2 regions of the Bradyrhizobium sp. RDI18 genome follow, and region 1 is predicted to be linked to the other one. Evidence: riboswitches for the same ligand, from Rfam matches in the RefSeq annotation. Region 1 holds a riboswitch; the other holds the start of a gene.
The links. Region 1 has a riboswitch for cobalamin ahead of ACFXS9_RS36215 (TonB-dependent receptor). Riboswitches for the same ligand answer to the same signal wherever they lie in the genome.
Positions count from the first base shown of each region.

Region 1 (7,704 bases):
CAGCGAGCGCGCCAAGCATGGCACGATCTCGGGCGCGCTGCATGCGCCCTACCCCGGCATCGCCGAGAGCCTCAAGCCTGGCGGCATGCTGCGCGAAGTCGCCGCCGCCACCGGCCGCCGGGTCGTGTTCTTCTGCGCCTTCGGCGAACGTTCGGCGATGGCGGTGGCCGCGGCCAAGAATGCGGGGCTGGCCAACACCGCCCATATCGAAGGCGGGCTGGACGCGTGGAAGAAGGTAGGTGGGCCGGTGGTTCAGGGATAACCTTTATGCGTGCCGTCGTCCCTGCGAACGCAGGGACCCATACGCCGCGGCGCCAATGATGAAGGCGGCGGCTGACGCCTTGCTTGAATTGCAACGTCCTGTGGTTATGGGTCCCTGCGTTCGTAGGGACGACGCAGTATTTGCGGATTCACTCTCCCACCCGCTTCAACTCCGCCGTCAGCGCATCCAGCGCGTCGGCCAGCATCACGCCGCCGCATTCCGTCAGCCGCTCCGGAATCACGATGCGCCGCTCCGGCGGGTAGAAGCGCTCCAGCGCCGGATGGACCAGAAACGCCTGGCCGTCGTCTCGCGCATAATCGCCGGCTTGCGAAACCACGATGAAGTCGGGCCTCAAGGACACGATCGCCTCCAGCGAGGCGAATCCGCCGAAGCTAAAGCCGAGATCGCCGGCGGCGCTGCGCAGCCCGACTTCGCCCAGCAGCGAACCGAGAAAGCTGTCGCTACCCGCCACCCAGCCGCGCCGCGACAGCGGCAGCACGCGATAATGCCGCTCGGCGGCGGCACGGCGGGCGCGCGCCAGCGCGGCGTCGAGCCGCGCGATTTGGGCGGCCGCGCGATCGGGGTGCCCGGTCATGTCGCCGACCTCGCGGATCTGCGCGCGGGCTTCGTCGAGGTTTCGCGGCACGGCGAGCTCGGCAAGATGAAGACCCTTCGCCTTCAACAGCTCCCGCGTCGAGCGCTTGTCAAACGCGCTGGCCATGACCAGATCCGGCTTGAGCAAGAGCACGTCCTCGGCCGCGCCTGACAATACCGGATAGCGGCTGATGTCGCCCGCCGGTGATTGCCAGCCGTCGCGCGCGAAGCGGCTGAGGCCCAAAATCTGCTCGGGGTCGGCCAACGTCAGCAGCAACTGATCGCTGCAGACATTCATCGACACCATACGCGGTGGGCTGGCCGCGAATACTGCGCCGCCTGACATCGCCAACGCGGCGATCGCGACAAGAAAGCCGGACCGTCGCATCAGATATCCGCCCAGGGCACGATGACCGCCTCGCGCTGATATTCCGCGCGGTAGGCGCTGATCCGAAACACGTCCGCCATCACCCGCTCCGATAGCCCCTCGCTCGGCGTGCCCCACGACACTAGATTGCCTTCCTTCAGCACCAGCACATGGTCGGCAAACCGCGCAGCAAGCCCGAGATCGTGCGTCACCACGATGACCAGCACGCCCTTGTCCGCGGTCGCGCGCAAATTCTTCATGACGTCGATCTGGTGCCGCGGATCGAGCGAGGCGGTCGGCTCGTCGGCCAGAATGATCGGTGCCTCCACCGCCAGCGCGCGCGCCAACGCCACGCGGCTGCGCTCGCCGCCGGACAACTCGGTGACGCGGCGATCGCTGAACTCCATCACGTCGACCGCCTGCATCGCGCGCAGCACGGCCTCGGCGTCCTTCGGCGACAGCCGCGCCGGATCGGTTGCGCCATGCGGGTAGCGGCCGAGCGCCACGATATCGCGCGCCGGCAGCGGCCAATGCACGAGATGCCCCTGCGGCAGATAACCGAAGCGTTTGGCGCGCTCGCGAAGCGGCAGCGAGGCCAGCGCATCGCCGCCGACAGTGATCTCGCCTTCGGAGGGGATTAGCCCGGCCAGCGCTCGCAACAACGTCGTCTTGCCGGCGCCGTTCGGGCCGACCAGCGCCACCAGGTGTCCCGCCGACAGCGCCAGCGAAACGTCCTTCAGCACGACGCGGCCGGCGAGCCGCACGCCTATCCCCCTTGCGGTCAGCAGCGCCGTTTTGCTCATGCGACCCCTCCGCCGAGCGCGCGGCGTTCGCGCATGATGAGATAGAGGAAGAACGGCACGCCGATGATCGAGGTCAGCACACCGACCTTGATGTCCGACGTCGAGGGAATGATGCGCACCGCGATGTCCGCCGCCAGCAGCAGCGCCGAGCCCGCGAGTGCGCTCGGCACCAGCAGCCGCCCGGGGTCGTGGCCGATCAGGGGCCGCATCAGATGCGGCGCGACCAGGCCGATGAAACCGATGGTGCCGGTGACGGCGACCGCGCCGCCGACACCGAGCGCGACGCCTGAAATCACGAACAGCCGCAGGCGGCCCACATCGACGCCAAGGCTCTGCGCGGTTTCCTCGCCCAGGCTCAGCGCGCGAAAGGCATGGCGCTGGCTGAACAGCATGATCGCACCGGCAATGATGAACGGAAACGCCAGCATGACATGCTGAAAGCTGCGGTCCTCCAGCGAGCCGAGCAGCCAGAACGCGATCTCCAGCACCAGGAAGGGATTTCTGGAGAGGTTCATCACCAGCGCGGTGGCGGCGCCTGCAAAGCTCGATATAGCAAGACCGGACAGGATCAGGATCAACAGCCCGGCGTTGCGGCCGGCGATCGCAAGAAGCACGAACACCGAAGCGAACGCCGCGACGATCGCCGCTACCGGGAGCGCATAGGAGCGCACGTCGGCCAGCCCGAGCGCAATCACCAGCACCGCGCCGAACGCGGCCGATTGCGGCGCGCCGAACAGCGAGGGCGAGGCCAGCGGATTGCGGAGCAAACCCTGCAGCGACGCGCCCGATAGCCCGAGAATGGCGCCGATCGCCAGCGCCAGCAGCGTGCGCGGCAGGCGGATTTCCCGCACGATCACCTGCGACACTTCGCTGCCGCCACCGAACAGCGCTTCCGCCACCGCAAGCGGCGACAACCGCACCGGACCGATGCCGAGCGAGATCAGCATCAAGAGCACAACGAGGGCGGCAAGCGCTGCCGTCGCGCCGATCCGCCGGCGCGCGGCTTCCTCGTTGGTCAGGGTTACGGCCTCAACACTCATCGATCGTCCTAAAGCAGGTTTACCCGCCCCGGTACAGGCGGCGGGCAGGCCTGCTCATGCGGCAAAAATAGCGCACTCGTCCAGTGAGGATCGCCGGACGCCCCGGGGCGCATTGACTCGGACTTTGACAAACTTCTACCATAGTTCCCGACGGTTCCCGTTTTGGGGATCAAAAGGGAATGCGGTGCGGGGAAATCCCCAATTCCGCGGCTGCCCCCGCAACTGTAAGCGGCGAATCCTTCGTCATGAGCCACTGGGCATCTCGGTCCTGGGAAGGCGACGATGGGTAGCGACCCGCGAGCCAGGAGACCTGCCGTCAGCCGTGGTCACACGCGAAGATGTCGGTCGGGGAGTACAGACATTAGCTTCACCTGAGCTGCTGAAAGCACATGGTGAGACTTGGTTCGCTGTGACGTGCCACTGACGTCATACCGAGGTCCAAGTCATGTCTTTCACCAACACAGCCACGCGGCGGCGCCGCCTTTGGCTCGCCAGCAGCTTCCTGATACCCATCGCATCGTTCGGTATTTCCGGCGCAGAAGCGCAGCAGGCGCCGTCCGAGCCATTGCCGCCGATTGAGATTACTTCACCCACCGACCCGAACCGGACCCGCGCAAAACCGACCTACGATGAAGGATCGACGTCGCGCCGCGTCGTACCGGCGGCTGCACCGTCGACCGGCAGGCGGCCCGCATCCGGGATAGGCTCGGATGTCTCATCGCAAAGCGCCCCGCAAGGCGCGGGCGCAGGCGGCGGCCGGCAGTTCTCCGGCATCGTCGGCACTGCGTCGACCGTTATTACTGCCGAAGAGATCGCGCATTCGCCGGCGCAAACGCTGCAGGAAATCATCGCGCAAACGCCCGGCGTCCAGCTCACCAGCTTGTTTGGTGGCGTCAACGGCGCCAAGACCTCCGTCGACCTCCGCGGCTTCGGCGCGTTCGCGACTTCAAATACCCTGGTGCTCATCAACGGCCGAAGGCTCAACGACATCGACATGGCCGGCGTCGATTTTTCGACCATCCCGCGCGATTCGATCGAGCGCATTGAAATCACCCGCGGCAATAGCGGCGCGGTACTGTATGGCGACAACGCGGTCGGCGGTGTCATCAACATCGTACTGAAGAACGGCGTCGGCGGCCCACCAGTCGCGATTCGCAGCGAAGCCGGCGTCGGTTCGTTCAATCAACGACTTGCGGATCTCTCGGCCACGACCAATTACGGGCCGTGGTCGACGTCATTCTATGGCAACGCCATCAAGTCCGACGGCTATCGCGAAAACAACGCGCTCGATCAGCGCAACGGGGTCGGCAATCTCAACTACACCACGCCCGACCTCAAGGCGTTCCTGACGGTGACCGGCGACGACCAAAAGCTCGGATTCCCCGGCGGTCGCTTGGTCGATCCCTCGATCGGCGTCAACGAACTGGTCACGAACCGACGGGGCGCCGCTACGCCGTTCGATTACGGCAACCAGCAGGGCGCCAGCGCCACCGCCGGTTTCACCAAAACCCTTTGGAACGGCGCCGAGCTCATCGTCGACGGTGGAGTACGGAAGAAGGATACGCAAAGCGGGTTCTTCGGTGCGGTACCATTTGCGTCGCCATTTCCGAGCTTCTCCTCCACCTACAACGACGCATCGTTGCTGACCTGGTCGATCACGCCGAGATTGAGCGTCAAGAACGCGATCTTCGGGATGCCCTCACAGATCCTTACAGGCATCGACTATTACGATGCGACGTTCAATCAGGAACGCGGGGCGTTCAAAGGCGTTGCACCAATCCACACCTACGATCTGGCGCAGCAGACACTGGCTGGCTATTGGCAGCAAACATTAGGCCTGTTGCCGACGACGGATTTCTCCTATGGCGCCCGCGTGCAGAACACCCGCCTGGGCGCGCGGGACCGCTTCGATGGAACGGCTCCATTTGCGTTCGGTACCGAGGCGCTTCCGCTCGACAGCGACGAGACGCAATACGCCTTGCATGTTGGGCTCGAGCACCGGCTCAACAACACATTCTCGTTGTTTGGCCGTGCTGCGCGCGCGTTCCGTACTCCGACTGTCGATGAACGGGTCTCCAGCGGACCTTTCTTCGTTCCGGGGACCTTTCAGTTGAAAACCCAGACCTCGCACGACATCGAGGGCGGATTCCGCATCAAGTCCGGCGGCTTCCAGATGCAATCGAGCATCTACAACATGGACCTCGAGAACGAGATCCATTTCATCCCGGCGCTGTTCTTCAACGTTAACCTCGATCCGACCCGCCGCTATGGCTCCGAGACCAGCGCTTCGTTGCGCGTCAGCGACACCGTGCTGCTGCGGGGCGGCGTGGCGTACACCCGCGCCGTGTTTCGCGAAGGGCCGTTCGCCGGTAACGACGTCCCGCTGGTGTCACGCTACACCGCGAGCGGCGGCGTGACCTGGAACATCTGGCAGAACTATTTGGTGTTCGACGCCACCGTGCGGGCCTGGAGCGAGCGCTTCATGGACAACGACCAGGCCAACACCCAGCGACGTATTCCGGCGGACGCCACCGTCGATTTGAAGCTAAGCGGCGCCTACGATCGCTTCTTCTGGTCGGTGGGCGTGAACAATCTGTTCAATGCGCTGTACTACGACTACGCGATCGCGAGCTCGTTCACGCCGGGCCGTTTCTCGGCCTATCCGCTGCCCGGCCGCACCTTCATGGTAAAGGCCGGCGCGACGTTCTGACCGATATAGCCGGTTCGGTTTGCTGCCGGACCGGCTCGACCTGCCGAGTTCCCGCAACCTTCATATCAAGGCAGATTCTGTCAGAAACTGCGCCATTTTCGACCGAAAATAACATCCTCTGCGCGCCGATCCGTGGTAAATGGGCCACAGACCGCTCGACGATATCAGTCGTGATGTCAGAGGTATGACATGGATGATGAGCCGAAGAGCGCCGCCGAGCTGAAAGAAATGAGGCTCAACCGCAAGCGCGCCCAGGAAGTCGACGGCATCAAGGCGATGGCCGAGATCGCGGCTGCCGATGTTGCGATCCGCCAGCGAACCGAGAAGCTGCGCGCGCTGCGCCTGGCAAAGGAAGCGGCCGACCGTGCAAATCCGCCGGAATCGAAGGTCAAGGGCAAGACCAAAGCCAGGATTGCGAAAAGAGGCTGACCTGAAATGACGAAAGAGGATCGCGATCGCGCCCAGGCGCGCTTCGACAAGGCCGCCAAGGCAGTTCAGGACGCAAAGTCCGGCAAGGCCGAACGCGATGCAGCGGCGAAAGCCGTGCTCGACAATATGGCGAAGCTGAAGGCGTTGCGGCTCGCGCGCGAAGCAGCCGAGCCGCAACGTGCGCCCGCCGCAAAGGCCGCAAAGAAGGCGCGCAGCAGCACAAAGCGGCCCGACGAAAAGCCGGTGGCCCTGTCCGAGTGGCTGGCGAGCCAGCAGAACGGCGGACGGCGAACCTGAGATCGGCCGATCGAACTCGAAGATCCGGCGTTACGCCGGCCCCGGCCAATCGATCATCGATCGCGTCTTGTTCTCGGCATCGTAAACCTGCACCTGAAGCATCTGGAAGCGGTTCTTCAACGCCATGCCCGCTTCCTCAGCCGCCTCCACCGTATCGTGATGCGACTTGAAGTGGCCATCCACGACCAGCGAATAACCGGCGGTCGGAGCCTTGTCGGCGCGGAGGATCTTGCGCTGTTGCGGTTCATCGAGCGCAATGCGGGGCTTCTTCATACTGGCTCCATGTGATGCCCTTCGAGCTGAAGCCGCAAAAAGGGCGGGAAGAATCGTTTGACCGGCGCTAGGATACCTTCCGGGCGCGATTAGATTGAGGTCATGCCGTTACCCTGAGTCGGCATGCAGCGCAAACGCCGATTGATCCGGCGAGAAGCATCACTTTGGTGAAATCACATGGGCGGAACAGGCAGGAAGAACAGCGAGCCTCCGAACGAGCCTCCGAAACAGGGCGATGCCAAACCGAAGAAGCCACCGCGCCCGCCGGTTGAGGAGGAGGAGGACCACGAGGACGGCGACATCGCTACGCCGAAGCGGGACCGTTATGGCCCCGACGATGAGCCGTTGTAGCCTCATAAAAGCTGTCATCGCCCGGTCAAGCCGGGCGATGACGAGTTGTGTTGGTAGAATCCTTCGCTTTCAATCACCCGAATACTCGCTGCATCGAGCAGATGCGCGCCAAAGCCACCGAGCGCTAGTTTGATCGCCAGCTTCGGCGAAGCCAGCAGCACGGGTGCCGTCATCGCCAGCGGCACGGCGCTGATCCAGTCCGATTGCACCGGTGTGAGTTCTTCGCTGCTGCCGGCATAAGGCCCGCGCGCCGCAGCGAGATGCAAACATTCCCTGAGAATGTCGGGCCGCGTTCCGCCGCGCGCCGCACATCCGAGCAGCGCCTGCATCGCCAGGTGCGTGAGCACGCCCTCGCGGCTTGCGAGCAATGGCGCCGGCGTCTCGCCCAGCGAGATCAGAAGCAAAAGTCCGACGAGATCGACGCCGGAGCGATAGGCATTCATCGGCTCGACCAGCCGCGGATTGCAATCGATCAGCAATGGCGCGGTATCGACGTCCGGCATGATGTAATCGACCGACAGCGCACCCTGCCAATCGAGCGCCCGGCCGATCTGTTCGAGATAAGCGCGAACGACCGG
Region 1 covers NZ_JBICRN010000008.1:5,622,979-5,630,682, reverse strand. The annotation lists gene ACFXS9_RS36235 (MBL fold metallo-hydrolase) at 1-262, shown strand, start outside; gene ACFXS9_RS36230 (ABC transporter substrate-binding protein) at 411-1,244, opposite strand; gene ACFXS9_RS36225 (ABC transporter ATP-binding protein) at 1,244-2,026, opposite strand; gene ACFXS9_RS36220 (FecCD family ABC transporter permease) at 2,023-3,066, opposite strand; cobalamin riboswitch at 3,201-3,399, shown strand; gene ACFXS9_RS36215 (TonB-dependent receptor) at 3,512-5,776, shown strand; gene ACFXS9_RS36210 (transcriptional regulator) at 5,966-6,205, shown strand; gene ACFXS9_RS36205 (hypothetical protein) at 6,212-6,502, shown strand; gene ACFXS9_RS36200 (hypothetical protein) at 6,533-6,775, opposite strand; gene ACFXS9_RS36195 (hypothetical protein) at 6,953-7,126, shown strand; gene ACFXS9_RS36190 (hypothetical protein) at 7,141-7,704, opposite strand, start outside.

Region 2 (7,704 bases), on a different contig from region 1:
CCATCAGCAAGGCCAGTTGAAATCGGTCGAAGAAACGCGTGCGAGCGCAGGATTTAACCGTCAACGCGCCGCTCATTGCATCAATCAAGACGAAAATATTCGTTACAGATTGGAAATCTCAGCGAAGGACTCCGATTGAGCCGTCGCTTCACCAGGGAAGCGCACATCAGGGTCAAACTCTTGCCCCCAGCGCCCGTACCTACCGCGAGACCTGGCATCGCCGACGCGGCATTTCACGTGCGGGCGTGGCGCTGAGGCGAAGAAAGTGCAGGGGCTATCCACCTAACGCCGATAGGAGGCGAAAATGCGCAACAGCTCCCATATTCCCTACTACGGTCCAGTGAGGTGCTGTGCGATATGCGGCGGAAAGTTCGGGCTGATCCGCTACTACTGCTGGCGAACGGCCCTTTGTTCGAACAAATGCGTCGACCACTTCAAGGCGCGGCGGGAGGCCGACCACAAATGGCTTCGCTGGTTGCGAGCGGCTTAAATGTGGCACCGAGTCGCGGGAGACAGGCGCGCGGCAGAAGCGCATTAGCGGAGTTGACAAACTTCTCATTAGAATTCGGTGTGACGCTAGAGTAGCATGGAAGCATCAAGTGACAGACACGTCGGCAACAATCATCGACTTCACTGCTTACAGGATGAACAAGCGTGCTGCGGCTGAGCTGTCGCGCGACGAAGTTTACTCGACCGCGCCCTATCGAGCGGTCGCATCCTTCTATTTCTTCTGGCCTTTTCTGGCCTGGATCCCGTTTGGTTTGCTGGATCTGCCCGCGTCGGACCAGGAGCCTTCGTGAGCAATCCCCGGACGCTGCGATGGGCATTGGCGACAGAGATGGTTGCGCGACGACTAACGTTTGTGCGTAGTTCTCCAATTTTGGAGAGGCAAGATCCTTCCTTCCCTCTACCATTGACGGTTTTCTCTCGACTTCCCTAGGAATCACTGGCTGCAGGGATACGGGGCGAGCGATCGACCGGGATCTAAAATGAGCCACAGTTCGGAGCAGCCTCTTGAACGTGTCGCTATCCAATGCTGCAGCGGCGGACAGTGGAGGGACGTCGTGTCGCCTGGGCACAGCGTACGAGGCTATTACGACACGCATCGTCGACGTCATCCTGGCCGGAGATAGCGTTGGCAACGTCCGCCTCGGATTCGGCAAACACAGTGCCGGTCAGTGGCCATGGGAATTATTACTTAGATGCGGTTGCGCGCACACAGGCCAGACCTATGCCTTGCTTCTGGCGGAACGCCGGAGGCTTCCTTCAGCGTGGCAGCGACGCCGTGAAGCTCAAGGGTGGTGCCAAGCGTGTCGAAATGGCGCGTGCCTGGTCGATTCCGAAATTCCTATGACGAACCGTCTCGGCCTCACCCCTCAGAGCGTTAATGTCATGGGTGGATCAAAAGTGCAGGGAAGGAAAGCCGATGAGAACCAAACGACTGAGTGCTAAAAAAACGGAAACTTGCACTGGATAGGTGTTTTCGTGGATGAGCAGTTTTTAAAGGACCGGGCCCAGATCATTCGCGATCTAGCGGACAAGGCAGACCCTTTCACCAGAAAAAGGCTGCTGGACCTAGCGGAACGGTATGACAGACGGAGGAGACCGACGGTCTCAGATGACAAAGCACGGCGCAACTAATTGGTCGTCTGGAAGTATTCCGACGGATCTGGCGGCTCACGGTTCGATGTGGCCGATTTCGTGAACTCGATATACATGAGCGACGCTCTGGAGTCCGCTTGAAGATACCCGACCGCAACCTTTCTTGCAGAGCCGCTCGCCCGAAGACGCGGAGGCGGCTTATTACATTACGAGGACGTCAATCGCCGGCCTTGCGGAGGCGTCCTATTCTTGAAATCAAATCGAAAATTGGATGGGTGACCGTACGCCGGCATTTACGAACAACTCTTCCAAGGGGCTAATGACCCTGGATCTGCGCGGGAACCTACTCGCACCATGCGTTTTTGCGTTCAAAGCCCATTGAATCCTGCAAGTCAATCTCTTGCTGGAGGCAGAAAAAAGGCCGCGCGAATGTTACGCGCGGCCAAGTCAGGGAGGAAACGCCCCAAGGGGCCGCTGAAGGAGCATCGAGATGAGTAGATCGATCACTCACCGAGAGCTCCAAGCTTGTGAGAACATCAGTGTTAAGAGATGCCCTTTTAGTCGTCTCTAGTCGCGCGAACAAATGATCGAATACTCGAGTTCTTGCGCCGTTTGGCGGTGATTTTTGCGCATGTGTCGCATCTTTTGTGCAAAGATGATCAACTGGACGCAGCGTGCAGCTCAACGCATCGGTCGGTCTACCGCGATAAGCCCGGATGCCTAGGGAGGTCACCGTTTCCCTTCGTTGTTCAGGGGGGATGGTCATCTCGGCGACACTCGTCACGGGTTTCGGTGATCTATTATAGTCTGTATGTAAAGTACACTGCGAATTCAGAATCTTGAGCAGCTACAGGCCGATAGGAATGTCAATGTAGCGCATCGATGGGTCGTCGGCGTCCACCGGACCGAGCTCGTCCCAGGCCGACAGCCAAGCCGCAAGCACTGCCGATGTCTGCTCCAAGGCCTGCACCTGGCGAAGCGTCACGCGGAATATGGCGCAGGCAAAATGGTCGTTTCGGAGTGCGACGGTGGATGGTTCAAGTCCGCAGACGACGGAATGGATGACATGCCGCTCGAAGGCCACGAGATCGGGGTTGCCCGTAACTTTCAAGCAAGGGCCTGAAAGGTGATGCGGCAGTCATGCCTGAACGGGCGTTTTTGGCCAAGGTGGTCGCGGAGCGGATGCAGGGGATAGAGATGCGCGCAGGTGGGCAACCCTCGGGCAATGGCTACGTCACTGCATGGGTACGGCGATGCGACGGTACTTTCGGCAAAGATATGGGTGTGCCTCGCGATACAGCACATAAGCGCGTGCAGAGTTGGAGGCGGGCGCCTACCGATTTTCCCGGCGCGCTCAACACCGCGGAAATGTTCCTGCCTTTGCCGAGCGGATGCCGGGCGTGCCGCTGCTCGCCAACATGACCGCCTTCGGCAAGACGCCGTTGCTTTGCGGTGGCAGAATTCGAGGTAACTATTCAATGGTGATCTGGCCGGTGTCTGCGCTGCGGGTGGCTAACAAGGCGCAGGAAGATCTGTAAGCTGCGATCGCGCGACCGCGGCACCCACAAGATTGTCGATCGAATCCAGACGCGCGCCGAACTCTATGCGACGATCGGGCCGCACGACGACGAGGCGCTAGATGCCTCCGTTGTCCAGACGATCGCTCCCGAGAACCGAACGGAACGGCCCCTCTTGCAGGTAATCGGAGATGTCGAGGCTCTCCGGATTGATCCGGAGCTAAGAGGGAAGCCGGTGCGATGCCGGCGCTGCCCCCGCAACTGTAAGCGGCGAGCCGCTGTCCAATAGAAGTCACTGAAGCGACGCGGCTTCGGGAAGGCCGGATAGCAGCGACGACCCGCGAGCCGGGAGACCTGGCCCGACAACATATTCGTCCACGGGCGGGGTGTCCCGGTGGTGCGCCAAGCAGTTGCCGCTTCGGCGGCTTTTTCTGCACGCGTCCGCCATGGCCTTTGCTCCCAACATAGGGTTGAAGCTATGTCTCTTCTCTCGATTCCTGTCGCTACCCTCGGCACGCCGCGCATCGGTCCGCGCCGCGAACTCAAACTCGCGCTCGAGAGCTATTGGGCCGGAAAGTCTGACGAAACGCAGCTTCTTGAGGCTGCGGCTGCGCTTCGCGCGCGGCAGAAATCGCTCGGCGTAACCGTAATTCCTTCAAACGACTTCTCGCTTTATGACCATGTGCTCGATGTCAGCGTGATGGTCGGTGCCATTCCGGAAATTTACGGTTGGAGCGCAGGCCCTGTTTCGCTCAAGACCTACTTTGCGATGGCACGGGGCGCACAGCGCGATGACCATGATGCGAATTGCGGTCACGCCGAGCACGGCGCCGCAGCGCAGGAGATGACCAAATGGTTCGACACCAATTATCACTACATGGTGCCGGAATTTCACAAGGACCAGACCTTCACGCTTTCCTCTCGCAAGCCGATCGAGGAGTATGAAGAGGCGAAAAGCCTGGGTTGTCAGACGCGCCCGGTGCTGGTTGGTCCGGTCACCTTTCTGAAGCTCGGCAAGAGCGCAGATCCTGCATTCGATCCGCTGTTGCTCCTTGATAGGCTGCTGCCGGTCTATGTAGATGTTCTCCGCGAACTCACCCTAAGGGGCGCCGAGTGGGTGTAGCTGGACGAGCCATGTCTGGTCCTGGACCTCGACGACGCTACACGCGACGCGCTGCGCCGGACCTACGCCCACTTGGCCAAGAAGGTTCCCGACCTCAAGATCATGCTCGCTACCCATTTTGGAACGATCGGCCACAACCTGGAAACCGCTTTGACGTTGCCGGTTGCGGGCCTTCACATCGACCTGGTCCGCGCCCCAGAGCAGTTGAGCCCGATTGTCGCCGACGCTCGAAGGGATATTGTCCTCTCTCTCGGCGTCGTCGATGGCCGCAATGTCTGGCGTTCGAACCTTCCAGCGGTGCTCGACCGGTTCGAACCTGCCGTCGCAAGCTTGGCGAGGACCGCGTGCAGATTGCACCCTCATGCTCGCTGCTTCATGTCCCGATCGACCTCGATCTCGAGACCGATCTCGATCCCGACGTGAAAAGCTGGCTTGCTTTCTCCGTCCAGAAGATCGGAGAACTCGCAACGTTGGGAGGCGTGCTGGCTAAAGGCTGGGAGGAAGCGGCGGATGTACTTGCGGCCTCAGCAGGCGCGGCCGTCGCGTGCGAAACGTCGCCCAACGTTCACAATGCGAACGTCGCCAAGCGAATGGCTGCAATCGATGATAGCATGCGGCGCCGTCGCAGTTCTTTCGCCCGGCGCGCCGAGGTTCAGCGCGCGCGGTTCGGATTGCCGACATTTCCCTCGACGACGATCGGATCGTTCCCGCAGATGGCGGAAGTTCGCAACGCCCGCGCGGCCCATGCGCGGGGAACGATGAGCGACGCACAATACGAGCAGTTTCTCAAAGAGGAGACGGCACGCGCGGTGCGCTGGCAGGAAGACATCGGTCTCGACGTTCTCGTGCATGGCGAGTTCGAGCGCAATGACATGGTGCAGTATTTCGGCGAGCAGCTGTCCGGCTTCGCATTCACCAAGCATGGTTGGGTTCAGTCCTACGGCTCGCGTTGTGTCCGGCCGCCCATCCTGTTTGGCGATATCTCCCGGCCGAAGCCGATGGCGGTGGAGTGGTGGCGCTACGCGCAATCGCTGACCAAGAAGCCACTGAAGGCGATGCTGACAGGACCGGTGACGATCCTGAACTGGTCGTTCGTCCGTGATGATATTCCACGGAGCGAAGCATGCCGTCAGATCGCGCTAGCGATCCGTGACGAGGTGATCGACCTCGAGAGGTCCGGCGCGATGATGATCCAGATTGACGAGGCTGCGCTCCGAGAAGGATTGCCGCTGCGCAAGTCACAATGGAAGACCTACCTCGGCTGGGCCGTAGACAGCTTCCGCATTTGCTCGTCGGGCGTGGCCGACGAGACCCAGATCCACACCGATATGTGTTATTCCGAGTTCAACGACATCATCGATGCGATCGCGGCAATGGATGCCGACGTCATCTCGATCGAGACGTTGCGGTCAAAGATGCAACTGCTTGACGCCTTCAAGAGCTACAAATATCCGAACGAGATCGGACCCGGCGTTTACGACATCCATTCGCCGCGCGTGCCGGACGCGGCCGAGATGAAGAACCTCATTGCGCTGGCGCGGCAGCGGCTTTCCGATGCGCAGCTCTGGATCAATCCCGATTGCGGCCTGAGAACGCGCCGATGGGATGAGGTGCGTCCCGCGCTCATCAATATGGTCGCCGCTGCCCGTGAATTGCGGGCGGCGTCGTGAGAAATTGCCGGCTGCATTGCTATCACGGCTCAACGCGGCGGAGCTGGCGCACTAAAGCTAATCCTAATTCCGCAAATCACTTGAGGCGAGCAGGTCTGTCAAGTTTAATGATCTGATACACTGTTAATTTATGTGATTCGGAGAGAAGAACATGCCCCAAGGCAAGGTGAAGCTGTTTAAGGACGATAAGGGTTTCGGCTTTATAGCGCCTGATACCGGCGGTGAAGACCTATTCTTCCACGTGAGCAGCTTGTTGCCCGGTGTAACGCCCAAGCAAGGAGACCGCGTCAGCTATGAAATCGGTGTAGACCGCAGGACCGGACGTAGTCGAGCCGAAAAGGTCGTGATTGGTTGATCATAGAGACTTGGGCAGATTCATTCCCGGCCGCCATACGAAGGCTTTCTTATCATCGCGGGCGTTCCAAAGCGCCTCTAGCTTCTCCCACTCCATGAACCCGCAATCCCAGTCGCCCCGCAATCACGCCTTTTCATCAGGACCGAGCATAGTCCTTATATTTTCTGACAGGCATTAGCGGTTACCTCGCAAGGTAGGTGGCCAGGTCTCGGCAGGCGGTGCAACATCAAGCTCCTGCTCGCGGACCAGGCGGGCGGAGGCGAGGCGGCGATCGCTTAATTGCGATCTCCCGTCGGCTGCGCTCCCGTTACCTCGAGCCGGTCGGATGCAACGTCTAATTGCGAACGACATGCATCTCGCAAAAACTTTCGTTTGGCGACATCTATAGCCTGCGCATTGTTTTGGCCTCACGACCGGCATGCCTTGATCTTCGTCAACACGCCGGAACGTTTCAGGTTGGAGCGACTGCTTATTTACATCGGCCAACCTGAATTCGCTCGACTTGGCTTGGCCATATGAGGCCGATCAGACATCCATGTTGCGCAGGCGCTGGCGGTTGCGCAGGACGATCTGGCGGGCACCGGAAAAGCCCAGCACGCCTTCGTCGTTCAATTGCGACAGGGCACGTGATACCGTTTCCAGCGTAAGCCCGAGATAATCGCCGATGTCGCGGCGGCACATCGGGAGCGCCATCGTGCCGGCCACCGTAAGGCGGCGATCCATCTCCAGGAGGAAATTGGCGACTCGTTCCATCGCGCTTTTGCGACCAAGCAGCAGGATGTGCTCCTCGGCGCGCTTGAGGTCATCAGCCGTCATGGTCCAGAGCTTGTGGGCGACCCGGACGTCGGTGCCGGCCGCCTGTTCGAGGCTGCGGCGCTTCACCAGGCGCACGGTGCTGTCGATGATGGCTTCGGCGGCCAGGCGGTGCTTGGTGCTGGACTCCAGCCCGAACACGTCGCCAGGCAAATGGAACGCGCCGATTTGACGACGTCCGTCGGACAGCAGCTTGTAGGTGCGCCCCGCGCCGCGAACGACCTGGTAAACATACCCCGCCGGCTCGTCCTCACCGTAGATTTCCTCGTCCTTGCGGTAGGTGAACTCCGTGCCGATCAGGCCAGCATGGCCTGTGAGGCCGAAAAACGGTTCGACAGGCCCAAACGCGCCGGGAGCGGCTCGGTTTACGTTGAGGGACTGGGCGATCGATCGGGTGAGCATGAGCCATCTCCTGTGCAGCGGATGGCGAATTGGTAAGTGGAACAAAACGGCTGGGAAATTTCGCTTCATGCCTTAGGGGCAATGCCTTACGTAGAATCCCGGAGCCGTGCCGGTTTTCAGGACGCAGAGGGCCGCTCCGTGTTGATCGCGTCCCAGATATGGGAGGAAAGGCTGTCCTCGACATGCGGCTTGACCAGCACATGGCGAATACCGGCGACTGCT
Region 2 covers NZ_JBICRN010000006.1:715,740-723,443, reverse strand. The annotation lists partial or broken gene ACFXS9_RS04430 (hypothetical protein) at 1-139, shown strand, start outside; gene ACFXS9_RS04425 (hypothetical protein) at 600-800, shown strand; partial or broken gene ACFXS9_RS04420 (3-methyl-2-oxobutanoate hydroxymethyltransferase) at 990-1,419, shown strand; gene ACFXS9_RS04415 (hypothetical protein) at 2,450-2,713, opposite strand; gene ACFXS9_RS04410 (DUF6925 family protein) at 2,710-2,907, opposite strand; gene ACFXS9_RS04405 (hypothetical protein) at 2,922-3,140, shown strand; cobalamin riboswitch at 3,301-3,496, shown strand; partial or broken gene metE (5-methyltetrahydropteroyltriglutamate--homocysteine S-methyltransferase) at 3,598-5,912, shown strand; gene ACFXS9_RS04395 (cold-shock protein) at 6,064-6,267, shown strand; gene ACFXS9_RS04390 (helix-turn-helix domain-containing protein) at 6,793-7,482, opposite strand; gene ACFXS9_RS04385 (response regulator) at 7,599-7,704, opposite strand, start outside.
Region 2: another riboswitch for cobalamin. It lies ahead of metE (5-methyltetrahydropteroyltriglutamate--homocysteine S-methyltransferase); the one in region 1 lies ahead of ACFXS9_RS36215 (TonB-dependent receptor).